DNA from 3 places in the Nocardia puris genome. Region 2 is predicted to be linked to each of the others. Evidence: riboswitches for the same ligand, from Rfam matches in the RefSeq annotation. Region 2 holds a riboswitch; each other region holds the start of a gene.
The links. Region 2 has a riboswitch for S-adenosylmethionine ahead of OHB21_RS10045 (rhodanese-like domain-containing protein). Riboswitches for the same ligand answer to the same signal wherever they lie in the genome.

Region 1 (3,269 bases), 2.9 Mb from region 2:
CCCTCACCGCGGGCTTCTGCTTCGGCGCGGGCGTCATCACCGTCGCCGCCATCGACCGCTTCGACCGCGGTGACACCGCCCAAGGCGCGCTGAACCTGCTGATCGTCGCGGCCTACCTGGTGGTGGCGACCTTGCTGCTGCGCAGGCAAGCGCGCACCAGCCAAGTCGAAACCGCACGAGCCGAAGCCGCACCCGCCGGGGTACCTGCCGCCTGAGCGGGCGCTCGGCTGTGCCTCGGAATCCGGGCCGATCAGCCGGTGGCTGGGGGTCGTCGTGGCCCATTCGGTCGACGCGATCCCGCCACCACGCAAGCGAACACGCACCGGCCGGCCGGGACCACGCGAGCCGAGGCATCCGCTACCTGAGCACCTGCGACCCCATCTCGGAGTCCGACCCCATCTCGGAGCCGCCGATCGTCATCCGGCAAGGCCGGGGAAGGACCGCAACCCACGGACGACGCGGCCCCGGATCGGACTTCGCCTCAGCCCCTACGGCACCGTCGTGATGCCGACGGTGGGCAGGAAGAAGCAGGAGCGCCCGCCGTTGTCGACGGTGCCGAAGACCGCGGCCAGCACCGTGCCCTGTCCGGTGTCGACCGGGACCGCGCGGATGCCGCCGACCGGCAGCGCCGCGAGGAAGAACTCGGCGATGGCGCGCTCGGCCTGCGGGCGCAGTTCGGCGGGGATCTGCGGCGGGATCATGCCGCGGAAGATCTCCGCGATCGGGCCCATGGCGGCCACGCCGCCCCGCCCGTTGCTGACGTTGAACCACGCCACCTGCATCCCGGCGGTGTTCCCGCTCTCGGGGCCCAGGCCCACCGGGATGAACGTGAACAGGGTCTGACCGGCCTTCACGGCCGTGAGATCCAGGCCGGGCACGGCGATGTTCGTCTTCGGCCACGGGCCGGGCACGGCTCCCGCCACCGCCGGGACCAGGCCCAGCGCCGAACCGTCGGCGCAGAACGCGGCCGCCGTGGGATACAGGAACGGGTCGATGCCGAGGCCGCGCAACACCTGGACGGTGCTGTCGTAGGCGGCGAACAGATCCCCGGGTGTCGCGGCCTGGTGCCTGCCGGGTGGTTCCGGGGCCGCGGCCGGTATCGCGGCGGCGGGCGCGGCCAGCGCGGCGGTCAGGGCGACCGCTCCGGTGGCGAGGGCGGCGAAACGGGGCAGGCGGTGCAACACGGCCACGGCGGACCTCCTCATCGGCGGCACGATGAGCAGACAGACTACTCCCGCAAACGCCGGACGCAGCCGTTTTCGGCGGTGGCAAATTCTCCGGCGCGTCGTGGCGCCGGGGCGAGAGAGCCGGTCGGCGTAGGGAACAGCACCGACCGGCGCGGGTAATGATCACGCCGGCGGGCCCGCGGGACCAGGGCTGGGCTCAGCCTGATTTCTACCCTTGCCGGTGAGTTGCCGCGCTTCGCATGATGTTTCGGCCAGACCCTGCTGCGCCCGGCGCACGGGGCCGGGCACACCCATCCAGAGCGACCGAGAGACCTGGCTCACCGACGTCGCAGCAACCCCCCGGTCACCGGGTGCGGGTGCTTCCGCCGGGACCGATGGAGGACTGCATGACGCGAACCGCGAACGCCCGCAGGGCCGGCCGACAGCACGGCTGCTGTCGGCGCTGACCACAGCGACCGACCGCACCAGACCCGCCCCGCGGGTGGCGACGGATCCCACCGCCGCCGTCTGAGTTCTCCGAAGGATTTCCCATGAGTGCGCCTCCCGCACCCGAAGCCCCCCTCCACGATGATCGCGCCGACCCCGCACCGCCCGCCGCCGAGCAGGCGGCCGACGGCGACGCGCCCCATACCGGCGTCGCGACCCGCGACGCCGTCACCCGCGCCGACACCGCCCCGACGGTCGCCCGCACGCGGCATCCGTGGCGGTGGGTGATCAGTGTCATAGCGCTGATCCTGCTCGCCCAGTTCCTGCACGGCCTGGTCACCAATCCCGGCTGGGACTGGCCGACGTTCGCCGCCTACTTCACCGCCGAGTCGATCTTCGCCGCGCTGCGCGTGACGCTGGAGCTCACGCTGTGGGGCACGGTGCTCGGCTTCTTCATCGGCACCCTGCTCGCGATCGCGCGGCTGTCGAACAACCCGGTGCTGAGCACCATCGCCTGGTCCTATATCTGGGCGTTCCGCTCGATCCCGCTCATCGTGCAGTTGCTGTTCTGGTTCAATATCGCCTACCTGTATCAGACGCTCTCGCTGGGCATTCCGTTCGGACCGGCGTTCCTCACCTTCGAGGTCAACGGCGTGATCAGCGGTTTCACCGCCGCCGTGATCGGTCTGGCGCTGCATCAGGCGGCGTATTCGGCCGAGATCATCCGCGCCGGGCTCATCTCGGTGGACCCGGGACAGCTGGAAGCGTCGGCGGCGCTGGGCATTCCGCGGTGGCGCCAGTTCCGCACCATCGTGCTGCCGCAGGCGATGCGCTCGATCCTGCCCAACGCCACGAACGAGGTGATCAGCCTGTTCAAGGGCACCTCGATCGTGTCGGTGATGGCGATCGCCGAGCTGTTCTACCAGGTGCAGGTGATCTACGGCCGCAACGGCCGGGTGGTGCCGCTGCTGATGGTGGCCACGTTCTGGTACATCGTGCTCACCACGATCCTCACCGTGGCGCAGTTCTACATCGAGCGCCACTACGCGAAGGGCGCGCACCGCACGCCGCCGCCCACGCCCTTGCAGAAGTTCCGGTGGCGGCTGCGTGAACTCGCCGCCGCCGCGAACGCGCCGCGGGGAGCCACCCGATGAGCGCCGCCGTGGAAGTGCGCGGCGTGCGCAAGTCGTACGGGCGCACCGAGATCCTGCACGGCATCGATCTCACCGTGCGGTCGGGCGAAGTGGTCGCGGTGATCGGCCCGTCGGGCTCGGGCAAGTCGACCCTGCTGCGGGTGCTCAACCACCTGGAACCGGTGGACGCGGGCACCGTGCACATCGACGGCGAGCTGATCGGATATCGCCTGCGCCGCAATAACACCCTGTATCCGCTGCCGGATCGCGAAGTGCGCAAACAGCGTTCGCGCATCGGGTTCGTGTTCCAGCAGTTCAATCTGTTCCCGCATCTCACCGTGCTCGACAACGTCACCATCGCCCCGCTCACCGCGCAGCGCCGTCCGCGCGCCGAAGTGGAGCGCGAGGCGCGCACCCTGCTGGACCGGGTGGGCATCGGCGAACTCGCCGGCGCGTATCCGCGCCGGTTGTCGGGCGGACAGCAGCAACGCGTCGCGATCGCACGGGCACTCGCGTTGCGGCC
Region 2 (3,269 bases):
AAGATCACCGCGTCGTAGAAGCGGCGCAGGTCGTCGAGGGTGATGTCGGTGCCGTAGTCGATATTGCCGAGCAGGCGCACCTGCTCCTTGTCGAGCACCTTGTGCAGGGCGGTGATGATGCCCTTGATGCGCGGGTGGTCGGGGGCGACGCCGTAGCGGATCAGCCCGAACGGCGCGGGCATGCGCTCGTACAGGTCGATCGACACGTCGGCGTCGGACTTCATCAACGCGTCGGCGGCGTAGATACCGGCCGGTCCCGCACCCACGATCGCGATGCGGAGCGGTCGGGGCCCCGCGGTGGGCGCGTCAGACCCGGAGGCGGCAGCCTGCGTCACCACGGAGGGTTCGCGAACACCGCCATTGGACACTGCACTCTGTTCGGTCATCTCTTACGCGCACCCTTATGGTCGAAACGTCAACGTCGGCGGTCTTAGCTTAGGCTAAGTTCATCGAGCGCCGTGGGTACGCCCCCCAACGCCCACCGCGACGGCTGTGGTTGTGGCGATTCTATCCGTGCCACTGTGCACTACCCGCGCCGGTGCGTCGAACACGGTCGGGGATCATCGATCCATGACCGAGCAGCAGCCGCCCGACGAAGGTGAATCAATTCCGATCGACCAGACCGATCGGCGCTCGTTGGCGCCGTTCGTGGCCGCCGCCGTGGTGGCGGGAATCGTCCTGGTGGCGATCGTGCTCGGCGGCGTGCTCGCGCCCGCTGAGAAAAATGTCACAGAGGCCGACCGGGTCTCCGCGGCCGTGCGCAACTTCGTCGAGGGGACCAACAGCAGCGACCTGGTGCCGCCGCCCGGCACCGGCTGCGCCGACTTCGACCCCGAACGGTCCCCGCTGGCCGGACAAGAGGGTTCGGGCAAGACGATTCAGGTGAAGAACATCGCCGCGCCCGCCATCGACGGCGAGAAGGCGACCGTGTCCGTCACCACCGACGTCGAGGGCGCCGAGCGCACCGCCACCTGGAACCTGATCCGCGCCGACGGTAAATGGCTGGTCTGCACTGTTTGACAGGGTGCGGGCCCGCGGTGCAATCTCGTCGCTGAGGTCATGAGAACCAGCGTCAAGCCCCGGCTGGCTGGTCGGCAACCCTCCTCCGCGGTGGGGTGCTCCGGGTGACGACCTGGCCGCGCGCCGAACCCGGGCGCGGCAAGTGCGGATTCCACAGGAGGTCCACATGAGTTATGCCGGTGACATCACCCCGCGGCAGGCGTGGGAAGTGTTGCGCGACAACCCCGCCGCCGTCCTGGTCGACGTGCGTACCGACGCCGAATGGCGTTTCGTCGGCGTGCCCGACGTCAGTTCGCTCGACCGCCGCACGGTCCTGATCGAGTGGGTCGACAGCACGGGCGCCCGCAACCCGCGCTTCGCCGACCAGCTGAAGCAGGAACTGGCCGACCGGGCCGAGGACGCACCCGTGCTGTTCATCTGTCGCTCCGGCCAGCGTTCCGCGCACGCGGCGCGCGTGGCCACCGAACTCGGCATCGGGCCTTCTTACAACGTGTCCGAGGGTTTCGAGGGCGGTCTGGACGCGTCCGGGCACCGCGGTTCGACCGGGTGGCGCGCCGAGGGCCTCCCGTGGAGCCAGTCGTGATCACCGGTGGCGCCTTCGACAAACCGCTGCCCGAGGGCGTCGGTCCCGCCACGCTCGGCGTGCGCGGCGGCCTGCGCCGCTCCGGTTTCGAGGAGACCGCCGAGGCGCTGTATCTGACCTCCGGATTCGTCTACGAGAGCGCCGAGGCCGCCGAGGCCGCGTTCACCGGCGAGGTGGAGCACTTCGTCTACTCCCGCTACGGCAACCCGACGGTCGCCATGTTCGAGGAGCGCATCCGCCTGATCGACGGGGCCGAGGCCGCGTTCGCCACGGCCAGCGGCATGTCGGCGGTGTTCACCGCGCTCGGCGCGCTGCTCGGCGCCGGCGACCGGCTGGTGGCGGCGCGCAGCCTGTTCGGTTCGTGCTTCGTGGTGTGCAACGAGATCCTGCCGCGCTGGGGGGTGGAGACCGTCTTCGTCGACGGTGAGGATCTGGACCAGTGGGAGGCGGCGCTGTCGAAGCCCACCGCCGCGGTGTTCTTCGAGACGCCGGCCAACCCGATGCAGACCCTGGTCGACGTGCGCAAGGTGACCGAGCTCGCGCACGCGGCGGGCGCGAAGGTGGTGCTGGACAACGTCTTCGCGACCCCGCTGCTGCAAAAGGGCTTCGAGCTCGGCGCCGACGTGGTGGTCTACTCGGGCACCAAGCACATCGACGGGCAGGGCCGCGTGCTGGGCGGCGCCATCCTCGGCACGCAGGACTACATCGACGGACCCGTGAAAACCCTGATGCGCCATACGGGTCCGGCGCTGAGCCCTTTCAACGCCTGGACCCTGCTCAAGGGGCTCGAGACCATGCCGCTGCGGGTGCGCTACTCCACCGAGTCCGCGCTGCGCGTCGCGCGCTTCCTCGAGGAGAACAAGGGCGTGCGCTGGGTGAAATACCCCTTCCTGGAATCACATCCGCAGTACGATCTGGCCCGCGGCCAGATGTCGGGCGGCGGCACCGTGGTCACCTTCGAACTCGACGCCCCCGAGGGCGAAGGGAAGAAGCGCGCCTTCGAGGTGCTCAACCGTTTGCGCATCATCGACATCTCCAACAACCTCGGCGACGCGAAATCCCTCATCACCCACCCCGCCACCACCACCCACCGCGCCATGGGTCCGGAGGGTCGCGCCACCATCGGATTGACCGATGGTGTGGTGCGGATTTCGGTGGGGTTGGAGGATACCGAGGACCTGCTCGCGGATCTGGAACAGGCGCTGGGGTAGGAACGATTCCCGCGCGGCTCGCTGGTCTCGCGGGCCGCGCGTGATTCGTTCGAGCGCGGAAACCGGCTTCGAGGTCACGGGCTACCGTGAATTGTCACGTCTTCCCACAGTGCGAACTCGGCCTCCTGGGATGGCGTCCCATCCCAGGGGTTGGTCTGGAAGTTGCCGTCCCGGACCTCTCGGACCCAGGACCCGGGAAGATCTTGGCGGAAGTTGGCGACCAAGAGAACGACGGTGCGCTGCCCGTGCATGCGGATATCGCGTTCGCGGTTCGAGGTTGCTCTGCTGTCAACAGCAATATGCGGATGCGATCGGCTTCGCACCTGGCCGGGGCTCGTCGGGCTACTGATCACGGAGCGTACCCGTGATCAGTAGCAGGGTTCCTCTTCGCTGGCCATCCTGGTCGCGGAGCGAAAGGCGGTGCGGCCGCGGGTTGTAAGTGCGCCCGCACCGCC
Region 3 (3,269 bases), 1.7 Mb from region 2:
ACCACGTGCGAGTCACCGGTCAGGGCGTGCTCGACGAGCACCACGTTGTCCAGCGTGGGCGACAGCTCGCCCCACCGCTGCACCGCGAGATGCACATCGGGGATGACCGCGCCGCTCTCCAGCCGCACGTCCCCGATCTCGACGAGACCCAGCCTGCCGTCGGGCGGCGGCAGCAGTTCCGCACCCGAAGGCGCGGAACCGTCCGCCGGCCGCGACGGCCGGGCGTAGCCCTGATCGGTGCTCACGGTCACGTCGTGGCCGCTTCGAAACCGGCTCGCAGGTCGGCCAGGATGTCGTCGATCCCCTCGATGCCCACGGCCAGGCGCACCAGGCCGGGCGTGACGCCCGTGGTGACCTGCTCCTCGGGCGTGAGCTGGGAATGCGTGGTCGACGCCGGGTGGATCACCAGCGAGCGCACGTCGCCGATATTGGCGACGTGGCTGTGCAGGGTGAGCGCGTTGACGAACTTCTTGCCCGCGTCCACGCCGCCGCGCAGCTCGAACGACACGATCGAACCGACACCCTTGGGCGCCAGCTGCTGCCCGCGCTCGTACCACGGCGAGGACGGCAGGCCCGCGTAGTGGACCTTCTCCACGGCGGGGTGCTCGCTGAGGAACTCGGCCACGGCCTTGGCGTTCTGCACGTGGCGCTCGATGCGCAGGCTCAGCGTCTCGATGCCCTGGCTGATCAGGAAGGCGTTGAACGGCGACACGGCCGAACCCAGATCGCGCAGCAGCTGCACCCGCGCCTTGAGCGCGAACGCCGGCGCGCCGAGGTCGGCGAACACCACACCGTGGTAGCTGGGGTCGGCGGTGGTGAAGCCGGGGAAGCGGGCGTCGCCCTGCTCGTCGGTGACCGTCCAGTCGAAGGTGCCGCCGTCCACGATCACGCCCGCGATGGCCGTGCCGTGCCCGCCGAGGTACTTGGTGGCCGAGTGGACCACGATGTCGGCGCCGTGCTTCAGCGGCTGGATCAGGTACGGGGTGGCGGCGGTGTTGTCCACGATGAGCGGGATGCCCGCGGCGTGCGCGACACCGGCGATGCCGGGAATGTCGAGGACCGAGCTGCTCGGGTTGGCGACCGTCTCGCCGAAGAAGGCCTTGGTGTTCGGCCGGATCGCGGCCTTCCACTGCTCCAGATCATCGGGATCCTCGACGAAGGACACCTCGATGCCGAGCTTGGGCAGCGAGTAGTGGAAGAGGTTGTAGGTGCCGCCGTAGAGGTGCGGGCTGGAGACGATGTGGTCGCCCGAGTTCGCCAGGTTCAGGATGGCGAAGGTCTCCGCGGCCTGGCCGGAGGCCAGCAGCAGCGCCGCGACGCCGCCCTCGAGCGCGTTGATGCGCTGCTCCACCACGTCCTGGGTGGGGTTGACGATGCGGGTGTAGATGTTGCCCGGTTCGGCCAGGCCGAACAGCGCCGCCGCGTGATCGGTGTCGCGGAAGGTGTAGGACGTCGTCTGGTAGATCGGCAGCGCCCTGGCGTTGGTGGCGGCGTCGGGGGCCTGGCCCGCATGGATCTGCTTGGTCTCGAAGGACCACTGGGCAGGGTCGAACTCGGCCGATGCGTTGTCGGTCATGGTGTTGGTCTCCACGGAGTTTCGCCGGAATTCAAGGGAATCGAGGATGCGGTCTATCGACTACAGCAACACATTTCCGGGAACCTCCTGCTGGTGCGCTTGCCACCCGGCCGTCGGGTGGCCAGGTCCTCACCCGGAGCACCCCACCGCAGCTGGAGGGTTGCCGGCCAACGAGCCGGGGCTTGGCGTTGGCACTCATGACCTGACCGACATGTTAGCTGGCGCCCGCCGTCGGCCGAAATCCCTCCCCGGAGAGGCCGCGCACCGGCCGCACCCGCGACGCGCAGGTCGCGGCCGGATGTCATGATGGTGAAAGTGGTGCGGATCACAGGTGATCCGCGGGTCGGAGGTTCGTCACAGTCCGCACAACGGGCCCTCCCCGAGCGGTGAGGACTCCGACAGCAGTACGCTTGTCTTGTTTGCACCACGCGTCCCGCAAACACCGCGGGGCATATACGTTGTCTGTTGAACAGCTGGGGTCCGCTCACAAGCGTGTTCGCCTGGCCGTGCAATGAGGGCACCATCCTAGGAGGACACGAAGATCCATGTCCAAGATCAAGGTTGAAGGCACCGTCGTAGAACTCGACGGCGACGAGATGACCCGGATCATCTGGCAGTTCATCAAGGACAAGCTGATCCACCCGTACCTCGACGTGAACCTCGAGTACTACGACCTGGGGATCGAGTACCGGGACAAGACAGACGACCAGGTCACCATCGATGCGGCCGAGGCCATCAAGCGCCACGGCGTGGGCGTCAAGTGCGCCACCATCACCCCGGACGAGGCCAGGGTCGAGGAATTCGGCCTCAAGAAGATGTGGCGCTCGCCCAACGGCACCATCCGCAACATTCTCGGCGGGACCATCTTCCGCGCGCCGATCATCATCTCGAACGTGCCGCGCCTGGTGCCCGGATGGACCAAGCCGATCATCATCGGTCGTCACGCCTTCGGCGACCAGTACCGCGCCACCGACTTCAAGGTGTTCCAGGCCGGCACGGTCACGCTGACCTTCACCCCCGAGGACGGCAGCGAGCCGATCGTGCACGAGGTCGTGAAGATGCCCGAGGACGGCGGCGTCGTCATGGGCATGTACAACTTCAAGAAGTCGATCGTGGACTTCGCGCGGGCGTCGTTCAACTACGGCCTGCAGCAGAACTACCCGGTCTACATGTCGACCAAGAACACCATCCTGAAGGCCTACGACGGCATGTTCAAGGACACCTTCCAGGAGATCTTCGACGCCGAGTTCAAGACCCAGTTCGACGCCGCGGGCCTGACCTACGAGCACCGCCTCATCGACGACATGGTCGCCTCCTCCATGAAGTGGGAGGGCGGCTACGTGTGGGCCTGCAAGAACTACGACGGCGACGTGCAGTCGGACACGGTCGCGCAGGGCTTCGGCTCGCTGGGCCTGATGACCTCGGTGCTGCTCACCCCGGACGGCAAGACCTGTGAGGCGGAGGCCGCGCACGGCACCGTCACCCGGCACTACCGCCAGCACCAGCAGGGCAAGCCCACCTCGACCAACCCGATCGCGTCGATCTTCGCCTGGACCCGCGGTCTCGAGCACCGCGGCAAGCTGGACAACACCCCCGAGGTGATCGGCTTCGCGCAGACGCTCGAGGACGTTGTCATCAAGACCGTCGAGGGCGGCCAGATGACCAAGGACCTCGCGCTGCTCGTCGGCGGCGA

Region 1: it holds a riboswitch for S-adenosylmethionine, as region 2 does, so the genes downstream of both, OHB21_RS23890 (amino acid ABC transporter permease) here and OHB21_RS10045 (rhodanese-like domain-containing protein) in region 2, are expected to answer to the same signal.
Region 3: it holds a riboswitch for S-adenosylmethionine, as region 2 does, so the genes downstream of both, OHB21_RS02645 (bifunctional o-acetylhomoserine/o-acetylserine sulfhydrylase) here and OHB21_RS10045 (rhodanese-like domain-containing protein) in region 2, are expected to answer to the same signal.

What each region holds. Positions count from the first base shown of each region.
Region 1 covers NZ_CP107943.1:5,154,960-5,158,228, reverse strand. Annotated here, with positions in the region: gene OHB21_RS23900 (hypothetical protein) at 1-215, shown strand, start outside; gene OHB21_RS23895 (hypothetical protein) at 489-1,190, opposite strand; SAM riboswitch class I at 1,475-1,568, shown strand; gene OHB21_RS23890 (amino acid ABC transporter permease) at 1,718-2,767, shown strand; gene OHB21_RS23885 (amino acid ABC transporter ATP-binding protein) at 2,764-3,269, shown strand, end outside.
Region 2 covers NZ_CP107943.1:2,246,462-2,249,730, forward strand. Annotated here, with positions in the region: gene OHB21_RS10035 (FAD-dependent oxidoreductase) at 1-275, opposite strand, end outside; gene OHB21_RS10040 (Rv0361 family membrane protein) at 571-1,020, shown strand; SAM riboswitch class IV at 1,056-1,171, shown strand; gene OHB21_RS10045 (rhodanese-like domain-containing protein) at 1,187-1,603, shown strand; gene OHB21_RS10050 (O-succinylhomoserine sulfhydrylase) at 1,600-2,814, shown strand.
Region 3 covers NZ_CP107943.1:591,129-594,397, reverse strand. Annotated here, with positions in the region: gene metX (homoserine O-acetyltransferase MetX) at 1-176, opposite strand, end outside; gene OHB21_RS02645 (bifunctional o-acetylhomoserine/o-acetylserine sulfhydrylase) at 248-1,576, opposite strand; SAM riboswitch class IV at 1,667-1,779, opposite strand; gene OHB21_RS02640 (NADP-dependent isocitrate dehydrogenase) at 2,122-3,269, shown strand, end outside.